Bythopirellula goksoeyrii: one gene and its partner. The protein of the gene in region 2 binds, or shares a complex with, the protein of the main gene of each other region. Links are inferred from orthologs where the notes say so. Each region holds a gene or a part of one and is shown on either strand. Other genes may lie near its edges.

Region 1 (5,037 bases), 3.0 Mb from region 2 along the record:
GAACGTGACCGCCAAGTGCTACGGCGGCGACATTTCCCGCAAACGCAAACTGTGGGAGAAGCAGAAGGAAGGCAAAAAACGGATGAAGTCCATTGGGTCGGTCGACATTCCACAGAAGGCATTCCTGGCGGTGCTGGAGACTGGGGAAGAAGAGGGGAAGAAGAAGTAGGCGTTTCTCACTTACGCTCAGAAACTGCCTGTTTCAAGTGGATTGCACACAGATTGCAGAACCCTGAACTCATGGCGGCCAATCGGTAAGTCACTTCGCCGGTAGCAACTCGGCGAACTTGGCTGCGCGATGCACCCATGACTTCAAAACAGAACCAGACTTGATGCCTGCCGATTCGACCAGTGCCCAGCCTCGCATCACTTTGCCGGTGATGTCCATTGGTCGTACATGGGTCTCGGATTGTGTCTCGTCGTGCTTCTTTCTGGCCAGCCGAACGACAAGCGAGCCCTTCCAGGCTCCTACGCACATGTTGCCGTTAGCCATAAAACAGACGCCGCCAAACATCTTCTTTTCAGAATCAACTTTGTGGCGTTACAGTATTGGCCGAATCCGGGCGACTAGGATTTCGTCAACTTCAGTCACGGAGTGTGCTTGGAATTAGAAGTGAGGATTTAAACTTAACGCAAGAGTGGGGATGACAGGAGTTGAACCTGCACTCCCGAAGGAACTGGAACCTAAATCCAGCGCGTCTGCCAATTTCGCCACATCCCCTCTTACGTCGTGCTGAGCATCAAAGTATAGTCGGCGGCTGGTACTACGGCTAGCCGATTTTCGGAAACGGTTATTGGGAAAATTCCTGCAAACAAGGCAAATCATGAGCAATGTCCCCCTTGATCTGAAGGCCAATCGGGAGTCCGGTCAACTGCATGTGGCCTGGGGCGACTCGCAGATTGATTTCCCGTTCGCCTTTCTCCGCAGACAGTGCCAGTGTGCCCATTGTGTAAATGAATGGACCGGTGAGCAGATTCTTGATCCTGCGTCGGTGCCCGAAGATATTTCCATTGAAAGCATGGAGCTTGTGGGGAGCTATGCGGTTCGCATCCATTGGACGGATGGGCACAATGCTGGGCTTTTCACCTGGGAGCGACTGCGAGAATTGTGCAGGTTGCTGAATTCATAGCCGAGTCTCCCCGAGTTTATGTTTTCACTCGAAGTAGTCGCAATATCAATCACCCGAAACGGACCTGCACAATATGATGCGACTCGGAGAGTCGTGCTACGCTTCTACAAAGATGCATCGCTCGTATTGCCATGCAATACATTCATGTGAACTTCCAGGGGATGAATCACGCCACGGCTCTCCACCTCAAAGCGAATCATGGAAGCCTCGTTAGCGATCTGTGATTGGACATGCTGCAAGAGTTCATTGCGGTCAGCAAAGTCCTTATCATCGGCTGCATAGATGCGGTCATTGACTTGGAATCCTGCACGATCTGCAGGGGAATGTGGCACCACACGGGTGACATAAACCGATTGAGGTTCCGCTGGGTCATCACGCCACGAGAGCCCCAGTTGTACTGGATTTCCAGAGAGAGGGACGGACACGTCCAGTTGCTCGTCGATTCCCGCTCGCTTGATGCTCATTTGGAGTGGCGAATCACTTTGCAAAGCGAGAGACTCCAGCATGATGCCGTCAGATAGTGGCAAATTGTTGACCGAGACAATCTTATCGCCGCGTTGGACGGTGCTATTTGTCTCAAGGCCATCTTTCACTTCTAAGGAACCATCCGCCGCTTTCTCCCATGTGAAACTAAGTCGTGACGCCATAGGGGGGAGCGGTTTCTCGAGTCGCGTCTGGTTGAATGGGTTATCCAACCTCGCTGCACTTCGATATTCAGGTAAGTAGTCCGCGTCGGCAAGCTCCACGACTTGCTCTAGCATATAGCTGGTGACCATTCGAATACCCGGGATGTTGATTTTCTCTACGTCATCCGACGGACGGTGATAGTCATCATGGAGTCCGGTATGGATGTAGAGTGAAGGAATCTGCTTTTGGAAGAAAGTCCAGTGATCGCTGTTGTTCTTGTATTCCCAATTAAAATCGAGCCACGCTTCGTTGAGATTGGGGGTACTCATAAGCCGACGGAATCCGCTGCCGCTCCGCGTCCCCCCCACTTCGATTCTGCCATCAGTCAGACGACCGACCATATCGACGTTTATTGCGAGCTTCACACTACTAAGAGGCACCGTCGGCTTGCGTACCCAATAAGAGGAACCCAGCAGCCCTTTTTCTTCGCCATCCCAGAAGGCGAACAAAATTGATCGCCTGGGGCGTTGCTCGGTGCGGGTGAGGGCATCTATCAATTCCAACACGGCCGATACCCCACTGGCATTGTCATCTGCTCCATTATGGACGTAGCCAAAAGGACCGAAGCTATTGCGGCGGTTGCCATATCCGACGTGATCGTAATGGGCACCTACGATGATAGTTTCGTGTTTGAGATCGGGGTCAGAACCAGGTAGCAGTGCTAGAAGGTTTTGCGAATGCCCTTGGAAATGTTGTTGGAAAGTTCCATTTGTACCGGCAGGTTCGAGACTTGTTTGTTGAACCAATTCCAGAATGTACTTGGCGGCCGCGTGGCCTCCACGCGAGCCGGCCTCACGTCCTTCAAGCATATCCGCTGCCAGATAATCGACGTGTCCCTGAATTTCGGCGGTCGTGATCGAGGCGCGCGCGATGTCATACCAGGCGTTTTCAGCTGCATCAGCTAGCAACGAGATTGCCGCCAGAAAGCTCACCAAAAAGGCACACAAGAAGCGATATCGAAGATTCAGACAGAGGCGGGTCATTGAGTGTCCTGAATTGGAGCAAATAATACGAATTCGTATGTCTGAATTAACTATCGTCTACCCCTCTGGAAGACTAGTCTCAGTTTGTTCAAAGTCCGCTCGTAGCGGTGGCAACTTCCATTTGTGGCAGCTGCCCCCGAGGGCCCGAAAACTTTATTTGCCAATACAGAATTGACTAAAGATACGGTCCAACACGTCGTCGGTATAGACGGCACCCACTACACGGCCCAGGTCCGAGAGGGCTGCACGCAAGTCAGCGGCCACCAGTTCCTCCCCACCTCGGGCGGAGAGTGTCTCCAAGGCGTTTTTTAGAGAGTCACGGGCATTTCGCAGGCTCTCGCTGCAGCGGGCGGCAGTCGCAGCAACTCCTGAAGAGGCTAACTTCTCCGAACTACCTAACAACTTCGTAATTGTCAGTTGCAACACAGGTAGGCCTTTTCCCGTAAGACTGCTGCAAAATACCACATGAGGATGAGGACGGTTGACGGATTCGCATCCTTCTAACAGATCGCTCTTAGTAATCGCCAGGCAATTGGAAGCTGTATTGTGTGACGAAACTAGGAAGTTAGCTATTTCGTCCTCGAAATCCTCGTCCCTTGAGTCCACACATAGCACGCAGCAGTCTGCCTGCTTTCGTTGGGTCTCCGTCATTTCCTGGGCGATGCTCATGATCGATTCAACACGACCCACTGTTTCGGTTCCAGCCGTGTCAATGACTTCACAACATTGTCCACCCAGATTGATCGTAGTCGACAAGAAGTCGCGTGTCGTGCCGGCTACCTCCGATACCAATGCTCTCCGGCCTTCTGAAATCACACCAAACCTGTCGGCAAGGGCGTTGAACAGACTACTTTTTCCCGCATTCGGTTTCCCCACCAAGACGACGCGGGGAGAGGTCAAGTGTTGGTTGCGATTAGCCAACTGATCGAGGACAGCTTGGACCCTATTCACAGCCTCGACTAGTTGCGACTTGAGATCCTCAGCAGAAATGAATTCGATGTCTTCTTCCACAAAATCAAGCCCGGCCTCCAAGTGGGCCAACAACATGAGCAGCTGTTCACGAAGTTGAGCGAGTGGCTCAGACAGTCCACCGGCAAGCTGCACTAAGGCGGACTGAAAATCGTCGTCTCCGGTGGCGTTAATGAGCCCAAGCACGGCTTCTGCCTGAGTTAGGTCTAGGCGGCCTGCGAGGAAAGCGCGAAGGGTGAATTCCCCCGGTTCGGCAATCCGCGCCCCGAAGCGACACAACGTCTCCAAGGCGAAGTCCAATAGAGGGGGCGAGCCTATAGTGTGTAGCTCAACGCTTGGTTGGCAAGTATAACTCCGCTCACTGGGCCAGAGAAACATGTCACACGGCAATGAGGCGGCATTATTTAATCGCAGATTGCCGACGACCGCTTGTGCTGAATTGACTGCTTCAAGCTGTAATTCTTGTTCTACCTGTTCAAAGCATTCGTTCAAGCAAGTGAGCATTGCTGGTCCGCTCAGGCGAATCATCCCCCTCGCCGATACTCCTGGGGCGGTGCCGATTGCAGCAATCGTGTCAGTGATATTTGGGACCATAGGAGTAAGTGTTAATGCCTCGGAAAACTCGATAAAGCATCCGACTTGACCGTTAGAACCATCATTCTCACGAAGGCGAGGACACAGAAATCAACACGATATATCTGGGTTCCGACCTGCACGGGAATGACATCTTGCCAAGACTACCGTTTTTTCTTCGGCCGTTTTGCCTGTTTGCTAGTCGCTGCGCCATTCTTGGAACTGCGATTGATTGAGCGAGGGCTCTCAGGCGATGTCGCAAAATCGAGACTCGGCGCAACGGGAGCCGGGATCAGTTTTCGTTCGGCGATGCCCCATAAACTTGAAGCGATGAAGTAAATACACAATCCGGCAGCAACCTTATAGAACAAGAGCCCCATGAAAACCATCATATATTTCATCATCTTCTGCTGCAGTGCCGCTTGCTCGTTTGCAGGCTCTGGCATCACCAGCTTCTGTTGCAGAATAAATAAACCGCACGTCACTAGTGGCAAGATATTCAAGTAGGGACCCAGGCCAAAAAACCCTTCACCGCTATTAATGAAGTCAGGCATGTACTTTGACCAGTTCCAGAGCATATCCGGGGCCGCCAGATTCGAGCACCATCGTATCGCGTCGCCGAAGAGAGGTGCCTGCCGCAATTCCACGTCCACGGCCAGCGATCTATACAGACCAATGAATACGGGCAGCTGGAT
Region 2 (7,594 bases):
CCGACTGGCAGAGTCGTGTGCCTACTTGATGAACGATCTAGAAGCCTCGGGCAACCGCAGTGTACCGATCATTAACGCGGGTTCCGGATCGGACGAACATCCGACCCAGGCACTGCTAGACATTTACACGCTGCAACGCACTTTTCAATTCTCTCGCCCACAGGACTCGCCCGCCGCTACTCGTTTTGACGAACTACGCCGGGAGCATCCAGATCTGACCAAAGGATTGTCGCACAAGGTCTACGGGTTCTGTGGAGACATTGGTCGGGGTCGGACCGTGCGATCACTGGCCAGCTTGCTGGGGAATTACGAGGGAGTAACCCTAATTTTCGTCTCGCCCGACGATCCGACGCTTTCGCTCCGCGACGACTTGCGCCAGCGACTGGCCGACCGCGGGGTGCGAACAATAGAAGTGCAGTCGTTTGACGAACGGGTCGGGGGAGTACCCGTCATCGAGCAACTCGATGCGCTCTACATGACACGCATACAGAAGGAACACAATGCGGCCGACGAGGATGCGAAGTTTGCCGCGTTGGATTTGTCGCGCTACAAGTTGAATCTCGAACTTGTGAGCCGCATGAAACGCTATGCTCCCATTTTACACCCTTTCCCGCGCGATCAGCATTTCGGCGAAATTCCACCCGAAATCGACAATGACCCGCGGGCCGTCTACTTCCGCCAGGCCCGCAATGGCATGTGGATCCGCGCCGCACTGTTGGCATCGGTATTCGGTGTCGATCACCAAATTTCGCGTTTCTTCCACGAAGAATACAGCGAATGGCATGACTATAATGAAAGTCCTTCCTCGGCGATTTGAAGAATTTAGCCGCTTCTTTCCTCCCCCATCTCAATCATGCCTCTTCTCATTGATGGTTACAATTTGTTGCATGTGACGGGGTTTGGAGGGGGAGGCGGACCCAATTCATTCCAAAGATCACGAGAAGCGCTTCTGAGTTTTCTCGCCAACTCGATTCCGGATGAAGAACGTTCTCTGACCACCATTGTCTTCGATGCTGCTGAAGCACCGCCTGGGTTGCCTCGAACATTGACGTATCAGGGGATCATCGTTAGGTATGCGGCAGAGTATGCCGATGCCGATGCATTGATCGAAGAGTTGATTCTCGCAGAGACAGCTCCACGGTCTTTACTGGTCGTATCGAGTGATCACCGCATCCAACGCGCAGCCCGCCGACGGCGGGCATCACATATCGATAGCGATCGCTGGTATGGTGAAATCTGGCAAAGAAGACAGGAAGCTGAGAATCAGCCGGGTACTCTAGTTCCTGACAAGCCTGTCAGGTCGCTTACAGAGGCAGAGATCGCATATTGGGTCGACAAGTTTTCCGAAGGCATGGCGGCAGAGGCTACCGACTCTGTCGAACCGACAAAACCGAGAACTCGCGAAGTGGAGACAGACCTCACAAACCCTTTTCCACCAGGCTACGGAGAAGATTTGCTGAGAGATGGCGAGCAATAGTAGGCCGGAACAAGTCATGCGCAGTTCCGGCAGATTGTAGCACCACTCTCCGAGTGGTAAGTGCAGCAATCATGATTTCGACTCGCAGAGTCGGGGGCTACGATGCTGACTCAATCGGCAAACGCATGGTGATCGTCGCTCCTGACTCGCCTGCGCTTTCCACAACCACGCTGCCACCATGTTCGGAAACGATGCGCCAGCACTTGCTGAGTCCAAACCCCAGACCACGTCCCGCTTCTCGACCTGAGTAGAAAGGATCGAACATGTGCTTGCGGACTTCGGCAGAGATGCCGGGACCGTCATCGGTCACCTCTATTGCTACTGATTCATCCGAGCAACTGAGCGCAACTAAAATATTTCCGTCGCGACCAATCGCCTCCAGTGCATTGTCCAAGACCGCACCTATTGCCACGGATAACTGCTGTCGATCTGCTTTGATCCGAATCGATTCCTCTGAGCTCTCTAGTTTCAACTGAATCTGGCGAGTATTGGTCTCAGCAGCTAGGTTTGAGATCACGCCGGAGATCAATTCCACCAAATCGAATGGTTCGCAAACTAGCTGAGGTGGCCGAGCAAATAGCATCAGATCGGAGATCATTTCGTGGGCGCGCATCGCCTGCTGATGAATCGCCTCGAGAGACCGTCGGCGATCAGGATGCGATTCTTCGCGCAGCAACGACTGCGCACGCGCGGCAATGTTGGCCAACGGGTTGTTGATCTCGTGACTTGCGCCGTACGCCAGCTCCTTCATCGCATCGAGCTTTTGCCGTTCGAGCTCATCCATCCGGCACGGCCCCCGCGAAAATTAGGCGAGTCGCACTCAGGTTGAAGCGGTCTCGACATCTAGCAATTGGCAGACCCGACCGACCAGATCATCGACGTCAAACGGCTTCTTCATGAAGTCGTTGGCACCTGCATCGCGAAGCTCTTGGATCTTGTCTTGTTCGACCATGCCCGAGATGCAGATGATCCGCACGTCGTCCATCGTCTTCTGGCTGCGAACTAGCGTACAGACTTCTTTACCATTGATGTCTGGAAGCATGACATCCAGCACGATCATGTCGGGGCGAAATTCCTTGATCAACATGCCAGCGCCGAAGCCGTTGTTGACGCTACGGACATCGAATCGGCCATCGCGTTCAAGGGCGTCTACAATCAATTCGACCAGATCTTCGTCGTCGTCAACAACTAGAACCTTGCGGCGTCCACTGTCGAGGGCATCGGTAGGAATCCCATTGTCCCGCATAAAGGCATAGAGTTGCTCACGGGGAATCCGCCGGAATCTGCTGCCAGGCACCCGAAAACCCTTGAGTTGCCCCGAATCGAAGCAGCGGATAATCGTTTGCTGGCTGACCTTGCAAATCTTCGCGGCTTCGCCGGTAGTGAATACGGTCTTCATAGTTCGAACCACCTCTCTCCTTAGTCGATGGTGAAAGGACCAGTAGTACTTTCAAGGGAATTAAAAAGGCAAGCAGGATAAACTAGGGCAGCAGCAAGAACTAAGGTTGGACTATTCGGTGTGACAATTTGACATAGAAGTGTATCCTGTCCAAATCACCTAGTTTTCAACAACACACAACCGAAGTGCGTAGTCTTCCCAACCATTGATTGCCGCCTCAAATAAGCAAGGCTATTTAGACGGCAATGTTCTCCGTGTCTGCCGATATCCCCTGAATTGCCAATTGAACGAATTATAGCCGCCCTTGAATTCCCGTCAACAGAGATCAATTCTCTGTAACGTATTAGCTCATAACACCTTATGATCTCAAGCTAGCTAAAGCCGTATTTTTCTGCCGATGATGGTGCCCGCCTGCCTGGACTTCCAATTCAGGATGATCGGTAGAAAACCAACTACCTCACAGGTGCTTTCCCCTCAAAATGCACCATCAACAAAGCAATGTCAGCAGGCGTAATACCACTGATTCGACTTGCTTGGGCAAGACTCACCGGTTGCACCTTTTGGAATTTTTCCCGCGCTTCGGCGCGAAGCTGCGTGAGACGGGCATAGTCGAAACTCTGGGGGATACGCTTTTCCGCAAGTCGCTGCTGCCGGTCGACCTCGACAGTTTGTCGTGCGATATAGCCAGCATACTTTAGGTCATTCATCACTTGCTCGGCGACTTGCTTGCCCAGGCCCGCCAATTGGGGCAGCCTTCCTACAATGTCCGACCACGCGATCTCGGGGCGACGCACGATTTGAGCCAGCGGCGTTCCATCGCAACGGGTGTTTTCAATCAACTCCGTCGCGGCCTCAATTTCGAGACGTTTCTGTTCAAAGTGATCAAACCGGTTGAGATCGACCAATCCTAGCTCATGGGCCAGCGCCGTGAGTCGCCGATCTGCATTGTCCTGCCGAAGGAGCAGGCGATACTCAGCCCGACTGGTAAACATACGGTAGGGTTCATCGACGCCGCATGTGACCAGATCGTCAATGAGTACGCCGATGTAGGCCTGATCGCGGTCGAGTACTAAGGGAGGATCACCTCGCAATGCCAGCACTGCATTGGCACCCGCCACGAGCCCTTGGGCAGCGGCTTCTTCGTAGCCGGTAGTACCGTTGATCTGCCCAGCAAAGTACAGACCCTTAACCAGCTTCGATTCCAGGCTTACGCGTAGCTGATCGGGGGGAGCGTAGTCGTATTCCACCGCGTAGCCATAGCGCATGATCTCGGCGTGTTCCAAACCCGGTATCAGGCGAAAGATCGCGTCTTGCACATCTCGTGGCAGGCTGGTCGAGACACCATTCACATAAACTTCCTGCGTGTTTCGGCCTTCTGGTTCGAGAAACAATTGATGCTGCGACTTGTCGGCAAACCGCACGACCTTGTCTTCGATCGACGGACAATAGCGCGGACCGGAAGAATTGATTTGTCCGCTGTACATGGGGGCTCGTTCGAGGTTTGCGCGGATTAAATCATGCACCTGCTCGTTGGTGTAGGTGATGAAGCAGGGAAGTTGCTCGACCTCGATGCGGTCATTGAGAAACGAAAACGGTTGTGGCTCATCGTCGCCTGGCTGCAACTCGGTGCGGCTGGTGTCGATGGTGCGGCCATTCAGGCGAGGCGGCGTCCCGGTCTTGAATCGCTCGAGGCGAATTCCCAATCGGTCAAGCGCCCCACTAATTCCCCCCGTGGTTCCTTCCCCCGCGCGACCTCCTGCGGTCTTCGTCTCACCGGTGTGCATTAAGGCTTGGAGGAATGTACCGGTGGTGAGCACGACAGCGCATGCACGATAGACCGCGTCGCCTCGAACCTGGACGCCGACGATGCGGGGCACCTCGCCACTTTTTTCGGTCAGAAGATCCTCGACCACCTCCTGCCGTAGCGAAAGATTTGGTTGCTCTTCGCAGAACCGCTTAATTTCGGCTTGATAGAGTTTCTTGTCGGCTTGGGCTCGTGGGCTGTGCATGGCCGGGCCTTTGCGCCGGTTGAGCATGCGGAACTGGATGCCTGTCGCATCGATCGCACATCCCATCGCGCCTCCGAGGGCATCGATCTCGCGGACAATCTGCCCCTTGCCCACGCCGCCGATCGCCGGGTTACAACTCATTTGACCGACGGTATCGCAGTTGGTGGTGAGAAGAACCGTCTTAGCCCCCATACGTGCAGCGGCCAACGCCGCCTCGGTCCCCGCGTGACCTGCGCCGACGACAATTACATCGAAATCATAGGTGCATGTTGCCATTTCCCTAGCGTACTGGAGTCCCAGGGCGAATGCGAGTCATCCAGGTGAGAGATGCGGGGAATCATTGGAAATGCTGTTTCCCCAAGGGTCAGGAACGATTTCCTCAACACTCACGAACTCTCGACCCCGCGGTCCCGTAAACGTAGTTGGGCTGCTGGGCCCGAAGGAGTACAATCCACGCTAGCTAATTGTCCCGCCCACCATCTGCTTTTGGGACATCGGCTAATCCCCAGGAAGAGGAGCCAATCATGAAAAGTACCCGCCAACACCACCACTTCGCCGCTCTTGTAATCGAGAGCCTGTTCTTTCTAACTCTTCTGGCAGCATATGCGAACGCCGAGCCGGCACTCTTTGGCATTGGCAGCCAGACTCTCGGCGGCCGATTCGTCTGGTCTGATGAGGTAATCTATGACGGCTGGCGGATTCAAAGGCACTCCAGTATTGGGCATTACCGGTTGATCGATGCCAATGATCGACGGCGAACTTTTGGCACTTTCGAAAACTGCCTTGCCGAATTGGAGCGAGCCAAGCAAGTCGAGAAACTTCCGGCACTCCCTAAGGAAGTCGTTGTGTTAGTTCATGGTCTCGGAGCGGCCCGCCAAATGATGGATGGCCTAGCTGAGTATCTTGTGGAAGAGGGCGGTTTCAATGTAGTAAATTTTGGCTATCCCTCGACGGTAGGAGATATCGACCAACATGCGAAGTCTCTTACCAGCGTTTTACGACATTTGGACGGCGTGGAGACGGTCAATTTTGTCGCCCACAGCATGGGCAATATCGTCATCCGTTTGGCGCTGACCGATTTGGCATCGTTGCCTGCCTCAGAGCAGCCAGACTTTACCTACAATCGATTCGTCATGATCGCCCCGCCGAATCATGGAGCCTCAATGGCCGACAATTTTTCTGAAAGCAAGATCGCTCAGCTATTCGCCGGCGAGCCGCTGCAACAACTTGCTCCAGGCAAAGGCTGGCAAACGTTGGAGCAGCGACTCACGACGCCCAGTTTCGAATTCGGCATCATCGCAGGTGGTCACGGTGACGGCGAAGGCTACCTCGCCGCCATCCCTGGCGACGACGATGGACTCTTATCAGTCGAGACGACTCAACTGGCAGGTGCCAGTGATTTCGTTTTGGCAAAAGGGATCCATCAACTCATGCCGAAGAATGAACAAGTACGCGAATATACACTGCGATTCTTGCAGCATGGGTACTTCCTACCTTCGGGAACCAAACACCCCATTACGGCGGTGGCTGGAACGACTCCCTGATCTCGAAGTCTTTGAGCTTGCCACACGGTTGGAGGGAGCTTGCTTCTCCTCAGCCACTTCCTCGGTGTCTGCAGCGGACTGGGCTTCGATGGCCAAGTCATCTATAGCAGGCAGCGGCTCTTCCTCTTTCGCCGTTTCTTTAGACGCATTGGCCAACTCGGTAGCCACATTTACCTTAGCGATCATTGGCTTGCTTCCGCCAAAAGCGATGCAGCAGAGAGCTGAAACAAAGCGGTTATTCTTCAAGTGAGCTGACAGATAATGCGATTTTTTATTCTCAGGGTAGGTATTCATCTGACAGAGCTTATGACGATACTCACCCAGGCAACGTGCTGGCATTCCTATGAAGCCTAGGGCCTGGCGACCATGCCATGAAGTGTCGGGCCATTTCTTGAGTGTCTTGTCGTGACAGTTGAACGTGGAGAATATTTTTTCCGCTGCAACAAATGCCTGACCGTATCGGTGTCCTGGCAATAGCATGTCGTAGTCAAACGCACCGGAAATCATCGCTGCACGTAAGTTGTGCCGCTCGACGGGCTCAGCCCCTGCCAGGGTCAAGCCGCGGGTACAGCCGCCGCCCATCAAGTGCAGTGCCACTGAGCAGCTGATCGCACCATAACTATGGCCCGAAAGAGTTACGCGTTGAGTGAGGCTCATTTGATCAACGAGCTTTGCCAAGTAGTATCCTTGATATTCGGAATATACATACTTGATCCGAAGATTCTTTTGAACCATCTCTCGGAACCGCAACCCCTTCATTTTATACACACGTTGCGCAGGCCATGACCAGCAGACTAGCCGTTTGCAACCGGGGCAACATCTCATTTTGTCGTACAGATCCCAAAACCCTTTCATCGCACCTTTGTGCTTTAGAGTATTGCCATGCAGATAGAACATGGTAGGCATCGATGCCTCTTGAGCCAGGAACGACTCACGGGATTCCTTCACGAAGCAACCTCGACAACGGTCGTACCGCTGATAGGTGATGCACTCGAATCCTCGGTCGAGGTTCGAACACTTGGGGACATGGCGGGTGTTGATTACCCACAATTCAGGGGCCGAATTGCAACAATTCAGACAGCTGTTGCACATGCTGCATTCGTCGCATTGGACTTGGGCCGAGGCAAACGCGGCCATGGCAACACAGGACAGCAAAGCGACCGTA

The links. The genes of interacting proteins can lie anywhere in the genome.
Region 1: the proteins of mnmG (region 2) and Pr1d_RS12505 are in contact, whole or in part, in a solved structure (PDB 9HIP), measured with the Escherichia coli proteins. The link is inferred for Bythopirellula goksoeyrii from one-to-one orthologs.

The regions. Positions count from the first base shown.
Region 1 is NZ_CP042913.1:3,135,438-3,140,474, forward strand. Bases 2,159-5,037 are described here. They hold Pr1d_RS12505 (tRNA modification GTPase), read right to left. Parts: upstream 4,364-5,037; coding sequence 2,954-4,363; downstream 2,159-2,953. Other genes in these bases: Pr1d_RS12500 (M20/M25/M40 family metallo-hydrolase), read right to left, coding at 2,159-2,800; Pr1d_RS12510 (YidC/Oxa1 family insertase periplasmic-domain containing protein), read right to left, coding at 4,507-5,037. Outside these bases: lepA (translation elongation factor 4), read left to right, coding at 1-169; Pr1d_RS12485 (TfoX/Sxy family protein), read right to left, coding at 260-514; Pr1d_RS12495 (DUF971 domain-containing protein), read left to right, coding at 825-1,130; more of Pr1d_RS12500, read right to left, coding at 1,235-2,158. UniProt on the Escherichia coli protein: Exhibits a very high intrinsic GTPase hydrolysis rate. Involved in the addition of a carboxymethylaminomethyl (cmnm) group at the wobble position (U34) of certain tRNAs, forming tRNA-cmnm(5)s(2)U34.
Region 2 is NZ_CP042913.1:92,592-100,185, forward strand. Bases 2,746-5,686 are described here. They hold mnmG (tRNA uridine-5-carboxymethylaminomethyl(34) synthesis enzyme MnmG), read right to left. Parts: upstream 5,162-5,686; coding sequence 3,329-5,161; downstream 2,746-3,328. Other genes in these bases: Pr1d_RS00360 (response regulator), read right to left, coding at 2,746-2,876; Pr1d_RS00370 (alpha/beta hydrolase), read left to right, coding at 5,410-5,686. Outside these bases: Pr1d_RS00345 (aspartate/ornithine carbamoyltransferase family protein), read left to right, coding at 1-817; Pr1d_RS00350 (NYN domain-containing protein), read left to right, coding at 854-1,477; Pr1d_RS00355 (sensor histidine kinase), read right to left, coding at 1,575-2,261; more of Pr1d_RS00360, read right to left, coding at 2,298-2,745; more of Pr1d_RS00370, read left to right, coding at 5,687-6,429; Pr1d_RS00375 (hypothetical protein), read right to left, coding at 6,376-7,594. UniProt on the Escherichia coli protein: NAD-binding protein involved in the addition of a carboxymethylaminomethyl (cmnm) group at the wobble position (U34) of certain tRNAs, forming tRNA-cmnm(5)s(2)U34.